DNA from 3 places in the Labrys neptuniae genome. Region 1 is predicted to be linked to each of the others. Evidence: riboswitches for the same ligand, from Rfam matches in the RefSeq annotation. Region 1 holds a riboswitch; each other region holds the start of a gene.
The links. Region 1 has a riboswitch for cobalamin ahead of ABXS05_RS33075 (ribonucleoside-diphosphate reductase subunit alpha). Riboswitches for the same ligand answer to the same signal wherever they lie in the genome.
Positions count from the first base shown of each region.

Region 1 (6,002 bases):
AGATATTTCTCCCACGCCCATTTGTATTTGAGCGGCAGCAGCTGGTTCACGTCGGCACGGGCATTGATCATGCGCTTCTCGTCGACCGTGACGCGGCCGCCCTTGCGGTCGATGGCGCCAAGGCCGGTTGCATCTGCCGCGCCCTGCGGCAGGGGAAGCTGGCTTGCGGGCGAGGTGGGTTCGGACCAGTCGAGCATCGTCATCGTTTTCTTCTCATCGGAGACATTGTCCGGAAGTAACTGAAGCGGCACCTTTGTCATGCCCGGGCTTGACCCGGGCATCCAGGAACCGCACTTCGTCGTCCGGAGGAGGGAACTGGATTGCCGGGTCAAGCCCGGCAATGACAAAGGTCGAGCCAATTCGAGGCACTTATTGGCGGACGAACTCTTGGAGCGCATTCCACCCTGTTCTCGGCTCACTGGCACGCCTCGCAATCGGGATCGTGGATGGAGCAGGCCTTGCCCCAGGCTTCCGATGCAGCCAGGTCCGGCTGAGCCTCGATCAGGATCGGCGCGGCCGCCTGCGGCACCGTGGCGGAGACGGCGTTGAGCTTGCCGTCGGTGCCCTTCAGCGTCGATTTCTCGACATGGGTGGCCGAGCGCGAGCGCAGGTAATAGGTCGTCTTCAGGCCACGCTTCCAGGCCAGGCGGTAGAGCGTGTCGAGCTTCTTGCCGGAGGGATTGGCAATGTAGAGGTTGAGCGACTGGGCTTGGTCGATCCATTTCTGCCGCCGCGCCGCGGCTTCGATCAGCCAGGCCGTGTCGATCTCGAAAGCGGTGGCATAGAGAGCCTTCAGATCCTCGGGGATGCGATCGATCTGTCCGAGCGAGCCATCGAAATATTTGAGATCGGAAATCATGACCTCGTCCCACAGGCCGCGCGTCTTGAGATCGCGGACCAGGGCCGAGGTCACCACCGTGAAATCCCCCGACATGTTCGATTTGACGAAGAGGTTCTGATAGGCCGGCTCGATCGATTGCGAGACGCCGCAGATGTTGGAGATCGTCGCCGTCGGCGCGATCGCCATGGTGTTGGAATTGCGCATGCCGACCGTCTTCACGCGCTGGCGCAACGCGTCCCAGGCCAGGGTGGAGCTCACGTCGAAGCTTGCGCCCTGGCGCGTTTCGGCCAGCAGGCCCACCGAGTCGATCGGCAGGATGCCCTGCGACCACAGCGAGCCCTCGAAGCTGGGATAGCGACCGCGCTCGGCCGCCAGATCCGTCGAGGCCGAGATGGCGTGGAAGGATACGGCTTCCATGCTCTCGTCGGCGAACCGCACGGCGGCTTCGGAGGCGTAGGGCAGGCGCAGGGTCTGCAGCGCATCCTGGAAGCCCATGATGCCCAAGCCGACGGGCCGGTGCCTGAGGTTGGAGCGCCGTGCCTCGGGAATGGTGTAGAAATTGATGTCGATGACGTTGTCGAGCATGCGCATCGCCGTCGTCACCGTCGCCCTGAGCTTGTCGAACATCAGGCCCCTGGCATCGACATGGGCAGCGAGGTTGACCGAGCCGAGATTGCACACGGCAACCTCGTCATGGGAGGTGTTCAGCGTGATCTCGGTGCACAGGTTCGAGGAGTGCACCACCCCGACGTGACGCTGGGGCGAGCGGATATTGCAGGGATCCTTGAAGGTGATCCAGGGATGCCCGGTCTCGAACAGCATGGTCAGCATCTTGCGCCATAGATCCTGGGCACGGACCTGCCTGGAGACCTTCAGCTCGCCGCGCGCGGCGCGTGCCTCATGCGCCTCATAGGCGGCCTTGAAGGCGGGGCCGTAGAGATCGTGCAGATCCGGCGTTTCGTCCGGTGAGAACAGGGTCCAGGGGCCATCCTGCTCCACACGTTCCATGAACAGATCCGGCACCCAGTTGGCGGTGTTCATGTCGTGGGTGCGGCGGCGGTCGTCACCCGTGTTCTTGCGCAGATCGAGGAACTCCTCGATGTCGACATGCCAGGTCTCTAGATAGGCGCAGACCGCGCCCTTGCGCTTGCCGCCCTGGTTGACGGCGATGGCGGTATCGTTGGCGACCTTGAGGAAGGGCACCACGCCCTGGCTTTCGCCATTGGTGCCTTTGATATGGGCGCCGAGCCCACGCACATTGCTCCAGTCATTGCCGAGGCCACCGGAATATTTGGCGAGCAGCGCGTTGTCCTTCACCGCCTTGAAGATGCCTTCGAGGTCGTCGGACACGGTGGTCAGGAAGCAGGAGGAGAGCTGGGCGCGCAGCGTTCCGGAATTGAACAGGGTGGGCGTCGAGGCCATGAAGTCGAAGGAGGACAGAAGATCGTAAAACTCGATGGCGCGGGCTTCCCGGTCGATCTCGCGTAGGGCCAGGCCCATGGCCACGCGCATGAAGAAGGCCTGCGGCAGCTCGAAGCGCGTGCCCCGCACATGCAGGAAGTAACGGTCGTAAAGGGTCTGCAGGCCGAGATAGTCGAACTGCAAGTCGCGCTCGGGCTTGAGGGAGGCTGCAAGGCGGGCGAGGTCGAAGCGACCGAGTTCCGGATCGAGCAGTTCGTTGGCGATGCCGACACGGACATAATCGTGGAAATATTCGGCATAGCGGCTCGCCATCTCGGCCTGCGTCGCCTGGTCGGGACGGCCCGCGACGAAACTGAGGGCTTCGCGGCGCAGCTTGTCGTTGAGCAGCCGGGCGCTGACCTTGGCATAATCGGGTTCGGTCTCGATCAGGGTGCGGGCGGCGAGGATCGGCGCCAGCGCCAGTTCGTCCTGGCTGATGCCGTCATAGAGGTTGCGCTGCGTCTCGTTCAGCACCGTTTCGGCGTTGGTGTCGGCAAGGCCTGCACAGGCTTCGAGCACCAGGGCGGCGAGGCGCGCGTGGTCGAGCGGCAGCAGGGAACCCTCCGCCGTCTTCATGCGCAAAGCAGGGGTAGTGCCGGCCTGTGCCTCCGCCTTGGCGGCGCGCTCCAGGGCTCGTTCCTGGGCGTGCTGTTCGCGATAGAGCACATAGGCGCGCGCCACCTTGGGGTGCTCGCCGCGCATCAAAGCGAGTTCCACCTGGTCCTGGATATCCTCGATATGGAAGGTTCGGCCGGTGTCGGCACGGCGGGTCAGGCCGGCAACGATCTGGGCGGTGAGGTCGGCGACGATGTCATGCACTCGGCGCGAGGCGGCGGCCGAATGGCCTTCGACGGCGAGAAAGACCTTGGTCAGGGCCACCGAAATCTTGGAGGCATCGAAAGGCGTGACGCTGCCATTGCGGCGGATGACCTGGTAGCCCGGTTCCGAGGCCGGCTTCGCCCTGTCGGCGCCGGCAGCCGGAAAAGGCGTCTTTGTGGTCGTGGCAGTTTCGAGATCAAGAGACATTCGGCAAACCCCAATATGTTGGAGGCTTGGGCCGAGGAGCGCATTCCGCGCCGACGCAGGATGATGCGCCGCGAGCAAGGCGATCCGTCGGGGCACCCCGCCCGAGGAAACGATACGCATCCACAGGCAGGTCTCCTGGCTCGCGGGTCGTTGCGGACTGCCTGCCTTCCCGGGGAGGGCGGGGTAAACCCACCTCTCGGCCAGTGGCCAATCGACAGCCGCTCTCCGCTTACAGTTGCGGGGGCAGCCCCGGCTTTGCCCTAAGGCCTACCGGATTCCCTCTTAGCGCCGGAGGCGAATCCGGCGACCTGTGAATACCGTATCTAGTATGCTTTGGTGTCTATGTGTCAATAGATGGTGTGTATCGCCCTTTTGTTCAATGGGGACAGAGGATGCCGGGGCACAAAATTCATGCCCCGGCATACTTTTTCAGGCGGATGTCGCCACTCTCGCTGGAGCGATCTCTTCACGAAGTATACGGGCGGCGGCAACCATGTTGACGAGGGCGGGGCGGACTTCGTCCCAGCCACGGGTTTTCAGGCCGCAATCGGGGTTGACCCAGAGCTGGTCGCCGGCGATCCGCTCCTGCGCCCTGGCGAGGAGGTCGCGCATTTCAGCCACGGTGGGGCAGCGGGGCGAGTGGATGTCGTAGACGCCGGGCCCTATCTCATTGGGGTAGCGATAGGCTCGGAACGCATCGAGCAGCTCCATTCTGGACCGGGCAGTCTCGATCGAGATCACGTCCGCGTCCAGGCCGCCAATGGCATGGATGATGTCGTTGAATTCCGAATAGCACATATGGGTATGGATCTGCGTGGCATCGTCGACCCCCGAGGCGGCGAGACGGAAACAGGCGACGGCCCAGGCGAGATAGGCCTCCTTTTCGGCGTGCCTGAGCGGCAGGCCTTCGCGAATGGCCGGCTCGTCGATCTGGATGATGCGGATACCGGCCCGTTCCAGATCGCCGACCTCGTCGCGCAAGGCGAGGGCGATCTGCCGGCAGACCTGCTCGCGCTCGAGGTCGTCCCGCACGAAGGACCATTGCAGCATGGTGACCGGTCCGGTCAGCATGCCCTTGACCGGGCGCTTGGTCAGGGATTGTGCGAAGCGGGCCCATTCCACCGTCATGGCCCGAGGACGCGAGACATCGCCATAGATGATCGGCGGGCGCACGCAGCGCGAGCCATAGCTCTGGACCCAGCCATGTCGGGTGAAGGCGTAGCCGGCCAGTTGCTCGCCGAAATACTGCACCATGTCGTTGCGTTCGAATTCGCCATGCACCAGCACGTCGAGGCCGATCTTCTCCTGCCAGGCGATTGCCTGCCTGGTCTCCTCGCGCAGGAAGTCGTAATAATCGGCATCGCCGATCAGGCCCTTGGCATGGTCGGCGCGCGCTTTGCGCACGGCGCCGGTCTGCGGGAAGGAGCCGATGGTCGTGGTGGGGAAGGGCGGCAGACCGAGCCACTCCTGGGCCCGGCGGCGCAGCGGATAGGGATGTTGCCGCTCGCCCATGGCCGGTGTGAGCTCAGCCATTCGGGCAGCGACGCCAGTATCATGTATACGGGCGGATATGCGGCGGGCCGCAGCTGCCGCGTCCGATTGGGCAAGCTCATCAGCGACGGCCCGCCGCCCGTCGACCAGGGCTGTCGACAAGGTTTTCAGCTCGCCGATCTTCTGGACGGCGAAGGCCAGCCAGCTGCGAAGTTCGGGATCGAACGCGCTCTCGGCCTCGATATCGTAGGGAACGTGGAGCAGGGAACAGCTCGGGGCGAGGACGACGCGGTTGGGCCTGAGGGCTGCAACTGCCGGCTCGATGCGATCCAGCAAGGCGGTCAGGTCGCTCCGCCAGACATTGCGCCCGTCGATCACGCCCAGCGACAGCACCTTGTCCGCCGGTGCCCGTTCGACCGCCTGTCGCAACTGCGCGGGCGCCCTGACGAGATCGAGATGCAGGCCGGCGCTGGGCAGGCCGAGTGCCAAGTCGAGATTGTCGCCGAGGCCGCCGAAATAGGTCGCGATCATAATCTTCAGATCGGAGACGGCGCCGGTGAGAACGTCATAGGCGTGGCGCAGCGCCTTTCGCGTCCTTTCGTCGAGATCGAGTACCAGGCAGGGCTCGTCGAACTGCACCCAGTCCGCGCCCTCAGCGGCAAGCCTGCGCAGGATCTCGGCATAGACGGGCAGGAGCCCTGGCAAAAGGGCGAGAGGATCGAGGTCCGTATCCTTGCTCTTGCCGAGCAGCAGATAGGTCACCGGCCCGATCAGCACGGGATGGGTGTGGAAGCCGAGCGCTGCGGCCTCCCTGAATTCGTCGATGGGCTTGGCCGAGGCCAGTTCGAAGGCCTGGCCGCGACGGAATTCGGGGACCATGTAGTGATAGTTGGTGTCGAACCATTTGGTCATCTCGAGAGCGGGGACACCGCCGCCATGGCCGCCATGGCTGCAGCCCGCATGGTCGCGATCGTCATGGCCACGATCGTTACGGCCCTGGCTGCCGCGCGCCATGGCGAAATAGGTCGAAAGCGGAACGGGGCCGCCTTCCCAGCCATAGTGGCGGGGAATGACGCCGGCCGTCGCACTCATGTCGAGAACCTGGTCGTAGAGCGAAAAGTCGTTGGAGGGGATATGGGTGACGCCGAGGAGGCTCTGCCGGGCCCAGTTGCTGGCGCGCAGC
Region 1 is NZ_JBFNQD010000027.1:2,997-8,998, reverse strand. Features, by position in the region: gene ABXS05_RS33080 (ribonucleotide-diphosphate reductase subunit beta) at 1-197, opposite strand, end outside; gene ABXS05_RS33075 (ribonucleoside-diphosphate reductase subunit alpha) at 416-3,328, opposite strand; cobalamin riboswitch at 3,437-3,655, opposite strand; gene metE (5-methyltetrahydropteroyltriglutamate--homocysteine S-methyltransferase) at 3,758-6,002, opposite strand, start outside.

Region 2 (6,002 bases), on a different contig from region 1:
CGGGCGGGCGCGCATCTGGCCGTTGATCAGAACCTGGTCCTCGGGCTTGAGACCCGACTTGATCACGCGGAACGAGCCGAATTTCGGCCCTAGTTCCACCACGCGCGGGTTGGCGATCTTGTCGGCGCCGACCACGATGACGGTGCGCCCCTGTGCCGACTGACTTACCGCAACATCCGGCACGACCAGCGCCTCATAGGGCTCGCCGATGGTGATGCGGATGCGCCCGAACAGGCCAGGGGCCAGGAAGCCGTCGGCATTGGCGACCTTGGCGCGAGCCGTCACGGTCCCGGTCTGGGCGTCGACCTGCGGCGCGAGATAATCGAGCGTTCCCTTATGGGAGAACCCCTTCTCGTCCGACAGGCCGATCTCGACCTTCAGCGTGGGATCCTTACCGCCGGTGTCCAGCTTGCCCCTGGAGGCCCGCTGATAGGCAAGATAGCTCGCCTCGTCGAGGTCGAAGTAGAAATAGATCGGATCGACGGCGACGATCGAAACCAGCGGCGAGGTCGAGTTGGCCACCACCAGATTGCCGCGCGAGACGAGCTGGCGGGTGATCCTGCCCGAGATTGGGGCGGTGATGGTGGCGTAGTTGAGGTCGAGTTTGGCCGTCGCCAGCGCCGCGCTGGCCGAATCGATCGAGGCGGCCGCTTCCTGATAGGCCTGGAGGTTGGCCTGGTAGGTGGCATCGGTAACGTTGCCGGTCTTCTTCAGGGCTTCAGCACGCGCCAGATTGGCCTTGGTCAGGTCGATCCGGGTCTGTGTGATCTTCACCTGGGCGGCCGCCTGGTCGACTGCGGCCTGGAACGGGCGCGGATCGATCGCAAACAGCACGTCGCCCTCCTTGACGAGGGAACCTTCCACGAAGCTCGACTTGTCGAGATAGCCGGTGACGCGTGAGGTGATGTTCACCTGCGGCCAGGCCTGGAAGCGACCGGTGAATTCGACCGATTCGGTGATCTTGCGGGCGACCGGGTTGGCCACCGTGACCGGCATGGCCGGCATTTGCTGGGCGAGCGCAGCACCCGTCCCCTCGAAGGCCGCCAATGCCAGCACGCCGGCGGCCAGCCGACCCATTCTGCGACGCAACCTCGACATGAACATCCTCGCAAGCAACGCGCCTCAGCCAAGCCGCCCGCATGGCTAATGGCCTTGTCGCGGGCACTGGAGCTGGCGTCTGGAAATTTTGCAGGATTTCCCAGCCTGCGCCGCCAGGGCAGGGTCGGAGATCCTGTTCAGCGCTCCACCGGCCGGAATCGCGGTCGAATCGCCGTGTGAGCCTTATAGTATGATAATTCTTAGCGCTTTGATCCAATCAAGATCGGCGCCCTGCAACCATGAGTTGGGACTTGGTGCAAATCCGCAACAGCACCGTCATTTCTCGCGCCCGTGCTTGACACCCGCTTGGCTACATTCCGATCGGTGCGAACCGGCGGTGCCGGCTTCACCTCAGAAACGAGGCGAGGCCCTCTCGCTGGCTTCTGAAGCCAGCAGCGCCGCGCCTGCGCCGGTTTGCGCAAATATGCGGGAATGTCGTCAGCTCAGGGCGCCGTCCCCTCGCGCCCGATGCTCTCATAGCGGAAGCCGTGCCGCTTCATGTCTTCGAGCCGGTAGATGTTGCGCAGGTCCACGATCACCGGCTGCGTGAGCAGGTTCTTGACCCGCTCGAGGTCGAGCGCCCGGAACTCGTCCCATTCGGTGACGATCACCGCGACATCGGCACCATCGAGACAGTCATAGGCACTGGAGCGATAGTCGACATCGCTCAGAACCTTGTGGGCCTCCTCCATCGCCTGGGGATCATAGGCACGAACCTTGGCTCCCTTGTCCTGCAAGGCGAGCACGATCGGGATCGAGGGGCTGTCGCGCATGTCGTCGGTGTTCGGCTTGAAGGCAAGGCCGAGCAGGGCCACCGTCTTGCCGGCGATATTGCCGTCGAGGGCCGCGATGACGCGGCGGGCCATCGCCGCCTTGCGGGCATCGTTGACGCCGACCACCGCTTCCACGATGCGCAGGGGCACGCCATGCTCCTGGCCGGTGCGCAGGAGTGCCAGCGTATCCTTGGGAAAACACGAGCCGCCGAAGCCCGGCCCGGCATGCAGGAATTTGGAGCCGATGCGGTTATCGAGGCCGATGCCGCGCGCCACCTCCTGCACATTGGCGCCGGCCTTCTCGCACAGATCCGCGATCTCGTTGATGAAGGTGACCTTGGTCGCCAGGAAGGCGTTGGCAGCGTATTTGATCAGTTCGGAGGTGCGCCGGGCCGTGAACAGCAGCGGCCCCTGGTTGAGATGGAGCGGGCGATAGACCTCGGCCATCACCTCCTTGGCCCGTTCGTCCTCGGTGCCGACCACGATGCGGTCGGGGCGCTTGAAATCCTCGATCGCCGCCCCTTCGCGTAGGAATTCGGGGTTTGAGACCACGCGGACATCGGCGTCGGGCCGGACCTCGCGGATCAGCCGCTCGACCTCGTCCCCAGTGCCGACCGGCACGGTCGACTTGGTCACCACCACCGTGAAGCCCTCGACCGCCGCGGCGATCTCGCGTACCGCCCCATAGACATAGGACAGGTCCGCATGGCCGTCGCCGCGGCGCGAGGGCGTGCCGACGGCCAGGAACACCACGGCTGCATCGCGCACGGCGGGGGCGAGCTCGGTGGTGAAGGACAGGCGCTTCTCGCGCACATTGCGCGCCACCAGATCCTCCAGGCCCGGCTCGTAGATCGGCATGCGGCCGGCCAGCAGGCCCTCGATCTTGGCCGGATCCTTGTCGACGCAGGTGACGACATGGCCGAAATCGGCGAGGCACGCCCCCGTCACCAGGCCGACATAACCCGTACCGATCATTGCAACGCGCATGACATCAATCCTGTTTGGGCGACTAACCCGTCAGAGGCGTGTCTACAAAAGGCCCGGCGACATGCCAATGACGAAAAAGGAAAAGCAGCACTGCGGGAAGGCCCAGCCGGAGCGCCTCTATGTCTCCAGCCGCAGCGACCAGCCGCGGGCAGAAGGCCTGAGATCGGCGCGCGCCAGCGGAGCGGCCTCGATGCGCCAGAAGGAACGAGGCTCGCTGCCGAGGACATGAATGATCGCCGCGCGCAACACCGAGGCATGAGTAACGGCCAGGGTGAAGCCCTCGAACCGCCCGCCATCGAGCCAGGCGCCGACCCGCGCGATCAGGGCCGCAATGCTCTCTCCGCCATGCGGGCAGGCCTGCGGATCGGTCAGCCACGCCCCAAGCGCTTCGGGCTCGGCGGCGGCCACCGCCTCCAGGCCAAGCCCCGACCAGCGGCCATGGTCGCATTCGCGCAGTGCCTCGTTGATCTCGGGTTCGAAGCCGAGGGCCTGCGCCGTCTGGCGGGCCCTGAGCGCCGGACTGCTCAGGATGCGGGTCGCCTTGGCAAAACGCCACTGCAGGTCCCGGGCCGCCTGTGCCCCCCTTGCGTCGAGCGCCTCGTCGAGCGGAAACCCCGCCGCACGCAGTGTGGGCGTCGCGCCATGGCACAGCAGGGTCAGGCGTGGCGTCATGAAGGCATTTCCCCAAGATAAAGTCGCTTCCGGAATATTGACATATCCGTGACTTGGGCTCTTATGGAAGAGCTTTGCCAAGGGTGGGAAGCCGGTGGAATTCCGGCACGGTCGCGCCACTGTGAACGGCGGCGCTGCGGCGTCAATCCGGAAGTCAGACCTCTTCCAAGGCAGCATGACTCGTAACGGGACGCGTAATCCCAAGGAGCTTTTCATGACCACCGCAACTCTGGCACCCGTCGCCCAGCAGCCGATCGCCATCCCGGTCCGCGAGATCCTGCCCTGGGCGCTCTTTACCGTGCTCCTGGCCGTGCTCGCCATCTATTTCGTCGGCGCCGAACAGGGCGCAACCTCGCTGATTCCCGGCGTCTACATCCACGAATTCGTGCATGACGCTCGCCATCTGCTCGGCTTCCCCTGCCACTAGGGCGCTTGGACACACGACATGGTTAGATCGCTTTTGATCCGGGGGATGCTGATCGGCATCCTGGCCGGACTGTTTGCGTCTGGCTTCGCCTGGGTGTTCGGTGAACCCCAGGTCGACGCAGCCATCGCTTTCGAGGAAAGCCACGCATCCGAGCCGGCGCCCGCTCCGACAGCTGCGCCGGCTCCCGGCGCTGCGCAGACGACCGCAGCCCATGAACACGAGGAAGAGCCGGTCAGCCGGCCGGTCCAGGCCAGCTACGGGCTCGTCACAGGCATGGTCGCCTATGGCGCAGCGCTCGGCGGCATCTTCGCCCTGATCTTTGCCTTCGCGCAGGGCCGGATCGGCAGCCTCAGCCCGCGCGCAACCGCCGGATTGATCGCCGTCATCGGCTTCGCCGCCATCATGGTGGTGCCGCAGATCAAATATCCCGCCAATCCACCGGCCGTCGGCAATCCCGACACGATCGGCCTGCGCACCGCCTTCTATTTCGGCTTGATCCTGCTGTCCCTCGTGACGATGGCGGCGGCGCTGGGCACCGCGAACCGGCTCGCCGCCAGCCTCGGCCGCTGGAACGCCAACCTCGTGGGGGTGGCAGCCTATCTGGTGGTGATGGTGGTGGCCATGGAGATCTTGCCGACGGTCAACGACATCCCGGCTGATTTTTCGGCCACGGTGTTGTGGAAGTTCCGTATCGCCTCACTCGGCATCCATGCCGTGCTTTGGGCAACGCTGGGGATCGCCTTCGGCATTGCAGCACAGAAACTGCTGCAGGCCCCCGCTCGCCACTGAAAAGAGGCCGGTCAACCGCGTCAAACGTCGCATTTTTACAACACTGGCCCGATTTCAGGCCGGTTTTCAAAATTTATTTCATTTCGCACTTGCGAAATGAACCGATGAGGATCACTTTAGGGACGTGGCGGATGCGCCTTTGCGCTCCCCCACTGCCCTCCTTGGGCGTTTCCTCCCTAAGACTTGGGCCGCCATTTGGGCGGCCTCTTTCTTTTTCGGGTCAGCGGACCCCATATTTCAAATTCTGCAGCGGCATTTCGCCTCGATTAACCCCAGGGCAAAGCGTGCTCAGCTATGAATGCTTGGTTGCTTTCGCTTTCTGGCTCCAAGCCATTCCCATGGATTGGCTGAAGCGTTTTTGCGATTTGATGTGCTTCGTTCAAGTTACAAAACGCTCTTGCGTCCAAGCTCGCGCTTGCCCATTTGTGTTCACCCTCGCATAGTGTGTCATTATGGATCTGGACTCGCCCTTGTTTGATCGCATCCGGGTGCGCCCAAGGGCCGAAGAGGTCCAGCCGGCGAGCGTACGGCTATGCGAACATGCCGGTTGTAGGAACGCCGGCGAATTTCGCGCGCCCAAGGGGCGCAACCGCGAAGGCCAGTTCTGGCATTTCTGCCTGGAACATGTGCGCGACTACAACAAGACCTACAATTATTTCGCCGGCCTGCCGGACGACTCGGTGAGCGCCTATCAGCGCGATGCCGCCACCGGCCATCGCCCGACCTGGACGATGGGGGTCAATCCCTGGGCCAAGAAGCGCGGCGAAGGGCCGCAACCCGGCCCCGAGATCCATGACGGCTTCGGTTTCTTCGACGAGGATCACGGCTTCCGCCGCCCGCAAGGGACGCCCGAACCCGAGAGACGGCGGCTGAAATTGCTGGAGCGCAAGGCCCTCGACGCGCTCGATCTGCCGGAAACGGCCAGCGGCCCGGAAATCAAGGCGCGCTACAAGACGCTGGTCAAACGTCTCCATCCCGATGCCAATGGCGGGGACCGATCCAGCGAAGATAAATTGCGCGGGATCATCCAGGCCTATAATACGCTGCGTAGCGCCGGGCTCTGCTGAGCGCCCGCAACACCGGCGAGGCTTCCGGGCTTGGAGCGTGTCCAATCCGGGAAATCTCCGCCAGATCGTCGAGACGACGTCGAGCGTCCCATGCCCCGCCTGGCGAGACAGGGAAATTCGGCCAAGGCGTTTTGTGATTTGAATGACCAGCTTCAAATCGCAAAGACGCGTCGAACCAGGGAGTTGGAG
Region 2 is NZ_JBFNQD010000014.1:68,143-74,144, reverse strand. Features, by position in the region: gene ABXS05_RS28055 (efflux RND transporter periplasmic adaptor subunit) at 1-1,098, opposite strand, end outside; gene ABXS05_RS28050 (UDP-glucose dehydrogenase family protein) at 1,542-2,858, opposite strand; gene ABXS05_RS28045 (histidine phosphatase family protein) at 2,976-3,530, opposite strand; cobalamin riboswitch at 3,568-3,714, shown strand; gene ABXS05_RS28040 (CbtB domain-containing protein) at 3,745-3,957, shown strand; gene ABXS05_RS28035 (CbtA family protein) at 3,976-4,746, shown strand; gene ABXS05_RS28030 (J domain-containing protein) at 5,217-5,813, shown strand.
Region 2: another riboswitch for cobalamin. It lies ahead of ABXS05_RS28040 (CbtB domain-containing protein); the one in region 1 lies ahead of ABXS05_RS33075 (ribonucleoside-diphosphate reductase subunit alpha).

Region 3 (6,002 bases), on a different contig from region 1:
ACGCTGTCGCACAGCGAAAGGTCCTGATAGACCATCTCCACCCGCGCGGCGCGGGCATCGGCGGGGGAGGCGAAGGATTGTACCTTGCCGTCGATCTCGATCGTGCCGGAGTCGGGGATCACGGCGCCCGAGAGCACCTTGCTCAGGGTCGACTTGCCGGCACCGTTGTCGCCGACCAGTCCCAGCACCTCGCCGGGCCTGAGCATCAGCGATACGTCGTCCAGGGTCTGGATCGTGTTGTATCGCTTGGAGATACCGGTCATCTTGACGCGGTAGGGTTCGCCACTGTCCATCATGGTTCCGCCTGGCAATGAAAAGTCTGTCCCGAGGCTTCGGGAATGAGACTTCACAAATCTCGAAAGCTCGCGCTGCCCCTCACCTTACCTCTCCCCGTAAGAACGGGGCGAGGGGGCGCAAGCGTTGTGATCGATTCTTGAGCCCTGTCATCTCGCCCAACGGTTGGGCGAGATGAGATCTTTTCGGTATGAAATGCGCGATCGAAGTCCCCTCGCCCCGTTCTTACGGGGAGAGGTAAGGTGAGGGGCAGCGCGACCTTAATCAGGAAATCGCCGTCGGCCCGTTACTTGAACATGCCCCGGAACTTGTCGACGTTCTCCTTGGTGACGATCGTCACGGGAACGTTGATGATCGGCTCGATCTTCTCGCCCTTCTTGAGCTTGGTCAGGGCTTCCACCGCAGCCTTGCCTTCGCCGGCCGGGTCCTGTTGGATCACGCCGGTCACCCAGCCCTGGTCGATGCCTTCGATGGCCTGCTTGGTCAGGTCCCAGCCGAAGACCTTGACGCCGTCGGTGCGCCCCTGGCTGGTCACGGCGGAGACGGTGCCGAGCAGGGCGGGCTCGCCGGTGGCGTAGAGCGTGGTCATGTCGGGGTTGGCCGTCATCAGGTTCTCGGCGGCACTCAGCGCCACGTCCTGCACGTTCTGGCCGTCGACGGTGTCGAGGAAGGTGACCTTGAGGCCGCTGGCCGTCACCGCCTTCTTGAAGCCGTCCAGCCGCTGGTTCTGGATATAGGAATTGAGGGCGCCGACCACGCCGATCTTGGCGGTGCCATTCAGCTTGGCCTTGACGTAGTCGGCATAGAACTTGCCGATGTCCTCGCCCGCCTTGAGATTGTCGACGCCGACGAAGGAGACATTGTCGCCGTCGGGAATCTGGGCATCGATGGCGATGACGGGGATGCCGGCCTTCTTGGCGGCGGTGATGGCGGGCTTCACGCCATTGACGTCGATGGCGATCAGGATGATGCCGTCGACCTTCTGGGTGATGTAGTTCTCGATCGCGTCGTTCTGGGCGCTTGGAACATTGTTGGCGTTGAAGATGACGAGCTTGGCGCCGGCCGCCTTGGCGGCGGCTTCAGCGCCTTCGTTGATCTGGTTGAAGAACAGGGCCTGCTGGTTGATGGTGACCAGGGCGAAAGTGTCGGCCGAAGCGGACACCGATCCGAGGGACAGCGCCAGGGCTGCCGCCGCCGCGCAGCCGGCGAGATATTTTGAAAGCCGCATTTCAATTCCCTTCATGGATGGCCCGTGCCGGGCTCATTCTCAGTTCTGACATCCGCATCATTCAAGAGACTTGAATTCATGTCAAGTTACTTGAATGACGGTTTGAGGGATTCTTGAAAAGCCGACGGCACAGAGCCTGGAGAAGAAGTGCTTATGTCATCCCCGGCGGGACCAAAGGCCCCGGGAAGGGGATCCAGGGCCAGGGGCTCCATTTTTGCCCCTGGATTCTCTTCCCGCCGCCTTCGGCGGCGCCGGGAATGGCAGAGGTGTTTTATTGGCTCCTCGAGGTTTCCTCAGAAGGTGGCGGGCGTGTTGACCCAGAAGATGCTGGCGCGCTCGGTTCCGGTGTTGCGATACCAGTGCGGCAGTTCGGACTTGAACACGAAGGTATCGCCGACGGAGAGCTTGAAGGTGCGCTCGCCGACCATCAGCTCCACGGTTCCGGCCAGCACATAGCCGACTTCCTCCCCCTGGTGCTGGATCGGTCCGGCGCTCTCGCCGCCGGCCTCGATATGGTGGATGTTGCACTGGAGAAGATGGCCGGGCGAATAGGGGATCACCCGTTCCAGCGAAATGCCTTCGCCGCGCCGGAGCGGGTCCAGCGAGATCAGCGGGCGCGTGCCGGCGCGAAAGACGATGCCCTCCTCGCTGTCTGATTCCTCGAACATCCAGCCGATATTGGTACCGAGCACCTCGACCAGGCGATGCAGCATGGGCAGGGAGGGGGAGGCCTTGCCGTTCTCGATCTTGGACAGCAGGCTTTCCGAGCACTCCGCGGCCGTGGCCAGGGCCTTCAGCGTCAAGCCCCTCGTCTGCCGGGCTAGGCGAAGGCGGGTGCCGAGCCGCACGGGATTGGCCTGTTCCAGGGGATCGGGCTGATCGCCGGCGCGCCGTTTGAGATCGATTTTGTTCATTTCGCGATTGCCAGGATGCGTCATTGCCCGAAAGCCTAGCCGACGATTCTAGGCCACAAGCCTGCACCCTGTCCACTTCGCCGCCGGCAGCTCGGCATCAGCGCCCCAAACGGCTGGGCAGCCGGCACCTCCCATGCTACACCCGCAAGACCTTCGGTGCCCGCTTGCGGGAGAATCGGGAACGCGGTTTGAAGCCGCGACGTGCCCAACGCTGTAAGGGGGACTATCCGGGCAGGTTTCAGGCCACTCGCTCTGCGGGGAAGGCGTCCGGATGGGTGGATCCCGAGTCAGAAGACCGGCCGGAGGCGATAGATCGGCGTGCGCGGACGGCGCGGCGATTGCCATCGCAAGGGGAATGACGATGGACCCATCCAACGAGGCGCTCGCGCCCTCGGGGCCGTTTTCGCCGGCCGAACGTGAAGCCGTCTATCGCGCTATCTTCACCCGGCGGGACGTTCGCAGCCAGTTCAGCCCGCAGCCTGTGCCTGATGATGTCCTCGCCCGCATCCTCACGGCCGGGCATCACGCGCCCTCGGTCGGCTTCATGCAGCCCTGGAGTTTTCTCGTGCTGCGCTGCCCCGAAACCCGGCGCAAGGTGCAGGCTCTCTTCGAGGAAGCCAATGCCGAGGCCGTGGCAATGTTCCCGCCCGAGAAGCAGGCGCAATATCGCGCGCTGAAGCTGGAAGGCATCGTCGATGCCCCGGTCAATCTGTGCATCACCTGCGATCCCGACCGCGCCGGCCCGGTGGTGCTTGGCCGCACCCATGACATGGCGATGGACCGCTATTCCACCGTCTGCGCGGTGCAGAATATCTGGCTGGCTGCACGGGCCGAGGGGGTCGGGGTCGGCTGGGTCAGTATCGTCGATCCGGCGCGCCTGCGTGAGGCGCTGGGCATTCCCGAGCGGGTGGTTCCGGTTGCCTATCTGTGCCTGGGCTATGTGCACGAAGCCTATGCCCGGCCCGAACTGGAGGTGAAGGGCTGGCGCCAGCGCCTGCCGCCGGAGGCTGTGCTGAGCTTCGACGGCTGGGACGGCCGGCAGCCCGGCCATCCCTTGCTCGCCGCCATGCGGGCCGCTATGGGAGATGCAGGTTCATAGGATGGCTGGCGCAGGATGCGCACTGTCCCGATCGGATGAGACGGCCGATGGATTTCCTGCGTAAGAATGCGATCTGGATCATTGCTCTGCTGATCACCAGCCTGGTCTTGCTGGAGGGGCCGAGGGCGATCCTGATCGGAGCGTTCGTGGCCGCCGTCGTCGGCCTGTTCTGGCTGTTGCGCGGCAAGGCCCGCAAGCCGGCGGCAGCACGCCGGCTCGAGGCCGTGCCGAAGGTGGTTCCCCTCCCGCTCGACCGGGGTGCCGACACGGTCCGGCCTCAGGCGCTGGAGCGTGTCTCGCTCAAGGCCATCGATGATCCCAGGCTCGCTGCCGTCGTCCTGATGATCCAGCTCGTCCGCACCAATGGGTTGCTGACCCGGGCCGAACGGGACACCATCCTCGCCCTGATGAGCGACCCGCTCGGGATCGGCGACCGCGAGCGTATCTATGAGCAGGCCTTGCAATTGACGGATCGCGGCCGGGTGTTAACGCCGGTTGCCGAGGAATTGGTGCCGCTTTTCCGCGCCCGCCTGTCTTTGCCCGAGCGCCAGCAGCTCATCGACATGCTGACCGAGGTCGCCAATGCCTATGGTGAGGCCAGCGATTTGCAGCGCGAGGCGATCGTTCGCCTGAAGCGGCACCTGCTCACGCCGGATGCCGCAGCCGGGCGCTCGCTCAATTGAAATAGAAGGCGTAGCTCGCGACGTCGCCGCCGAAGATGCGCGTGGCCTGTCCCCAGGCCTCGGCGTCCATCACCTTGCCATTGTCGAGGTAGGGCAGGGCCCCCGGGCCGGTGATCCACAGCACCAGGTCGAAGTTGCCGGGCTGCTCGAACACCCTGGCGAGATTGATGCCCTTGGCAAAGCGCCAATGCGGCATCAAAAGCTTGCCGTCCAGCACCTCGTCGACCTGCCCGAGCAGCGCGAGCCACGAGTCGATGCGCTCCTGCGTCACTTCGAGGGAGGGGAGCACGCCGCTCTTCTGCCGTGGGCCGGGAAGCCATTCGTGGTCGTCGTCGGTTTCCTTGGCGATCAGTCCCCAGGTCTCACGATTGAGCCGGATCACCGTCTTGAAATGGCCGCGCACTTCCAGCCACATCGCCTTGTCGGCCACCGGCCAGTCTATGGTGTGTACCAGGCTGATCAGGTCGGCGATGGCATCGGTATCGCGCTTGCTGGTGCCGAACAGGGTCATGCCCAGTCCGTCGTCACCATCGACGCCATTGGCCTTGGCAAGGCCGCTGACGGCGCGCGGAAACAGGCTGCCGAAGCCGGCGTCCCAGCTGCGCGACATGTCGTGTGACAAGAGGGTCTTGGTCAGGGCCATCAGGAAGTTGCAATAGCCGCGCAGCCATTTGGCGTCGGCCGTGTCGAAGGCGACGATGAAGGGTTTGGGCTTGCCGGCATCGTCGAGGTCCGAGATCGCTGCGCCGATATGGTCGCGTTCGTCGATGGTGCCGTCGCCGTTCCAGTCGAAACGGGTGACGGAGAGATCGACCGTCAGCTTGGCAGGGCTGTCGCCGACCTCGGCCAGGGTCTGGTCGGCCTTTTCCAGATCGGCCAGGAACGTGGCGAGGATGCCGCGAAAGTCCCGATAGGTGATCGGCTGCGGATCGGGATTGGTGCTGAAGACGGTGCCCGACAGGCCGATCAAGCGCATCGCCGGCATTTCGGTGGCGAAGCCATATTTGTAGAGGGCCTGCGACAGATGTTCGAGCGCGCGGGCGGTGCGTACCATGCCGAGGCCGAGCCTGGCGTCGGCATTGCCGCTGGCCTTGGTGGCGAGGGCCAGCATCTGTTCGTCCGCCTCGCTGATGCGGCCCTTGCCGAGATAGCTCTGGAACAGGGCCGAGGCCGTATTGTCGGCCTTGGCCGGCACGAAAGAGACCGCCACCGTCATCGCGGCGGCCATGGCCCATGTCAGCAGATAGCGCATCGTCATTCCCGTGCAGGCGCGGCATTCACCGGGAATCGGATGGAGCCTGCCTGAAAGATCGTTGGATAGGGCAGAGGCCGCGAACGCCGCAACGGCTTTGCGGCGCCGGGGATAGAGCTTTTTCAGTACGGGCCTCAGTCGAACACATCAGCCACGCTGCCGGTCAAATCGACGCCATCCTTGAGCACCCGCAGGCGATAGGCGGCAATGGAATAGACCCCGATCAGCCAGGCATACATCAGCGGCAGGACGAGCAGCATCATGATCAAGGCGGCAATGCCGCCGCTGGGCCCGAATATCCGCGCCAGAACATTCACGATCAGGAGGTAGGCGAACCAGATCACCCAGGTCAGCAGCATCATGCCGAACAGAGGCCAGCGATATCCCGCGCTGAGATAGCGGCTGCGGCCAAGCGCGCGGATCGGTCCGATATCCTCGTTGATGCAGATGACGAAGGAAAGCAGATAGGGAAAGACCAGATAGAGGGCGAAAATACCGGCGATCAGCATGGCGACGATGACGAAGCCGGGCG
Region 3 is NZ_JBFNQD010000003.1:697,411-703,412, reverse strand. Features, by position in the region: gene ABXS05_RS13960 (ATP-binding cassette domain-containing protein) at 1-296, opposite strand, end outside; gene ABXS05_RS13955 (ABC transporter substrate-binding protein) at 581-1,522, opposite strand; gene ABXS05_RS13950 (cupin domain-containing protein) at 1,816-2,436, opposite strand; cobalamin riboswitch at 2,574-2,754, shown strand; gene bluB (5,6-dimethylbenzimidazole synthase) at 2,798-3,535, shown strand; gene ABXS05_RS13940 (TerB family tellurite resistance protein) at 3,583-4,218, shown strand; gene ABXS05_RS13935 (hypothetical protein) at 4,211-5,470, opposite strand; gene ABXS05_RS13930 (DUF975 family protein) at 5,605-6,002, opposite strand, start outside.
Region 3: another riboswitch for cobalamin. It lies ahead of bluB (5,6-dimethylbenzimidazole synthase); the one in region 1 lies ahead of ABXS05_RS33075 (ribonucleoside-diphosphate reductase subunit alpha).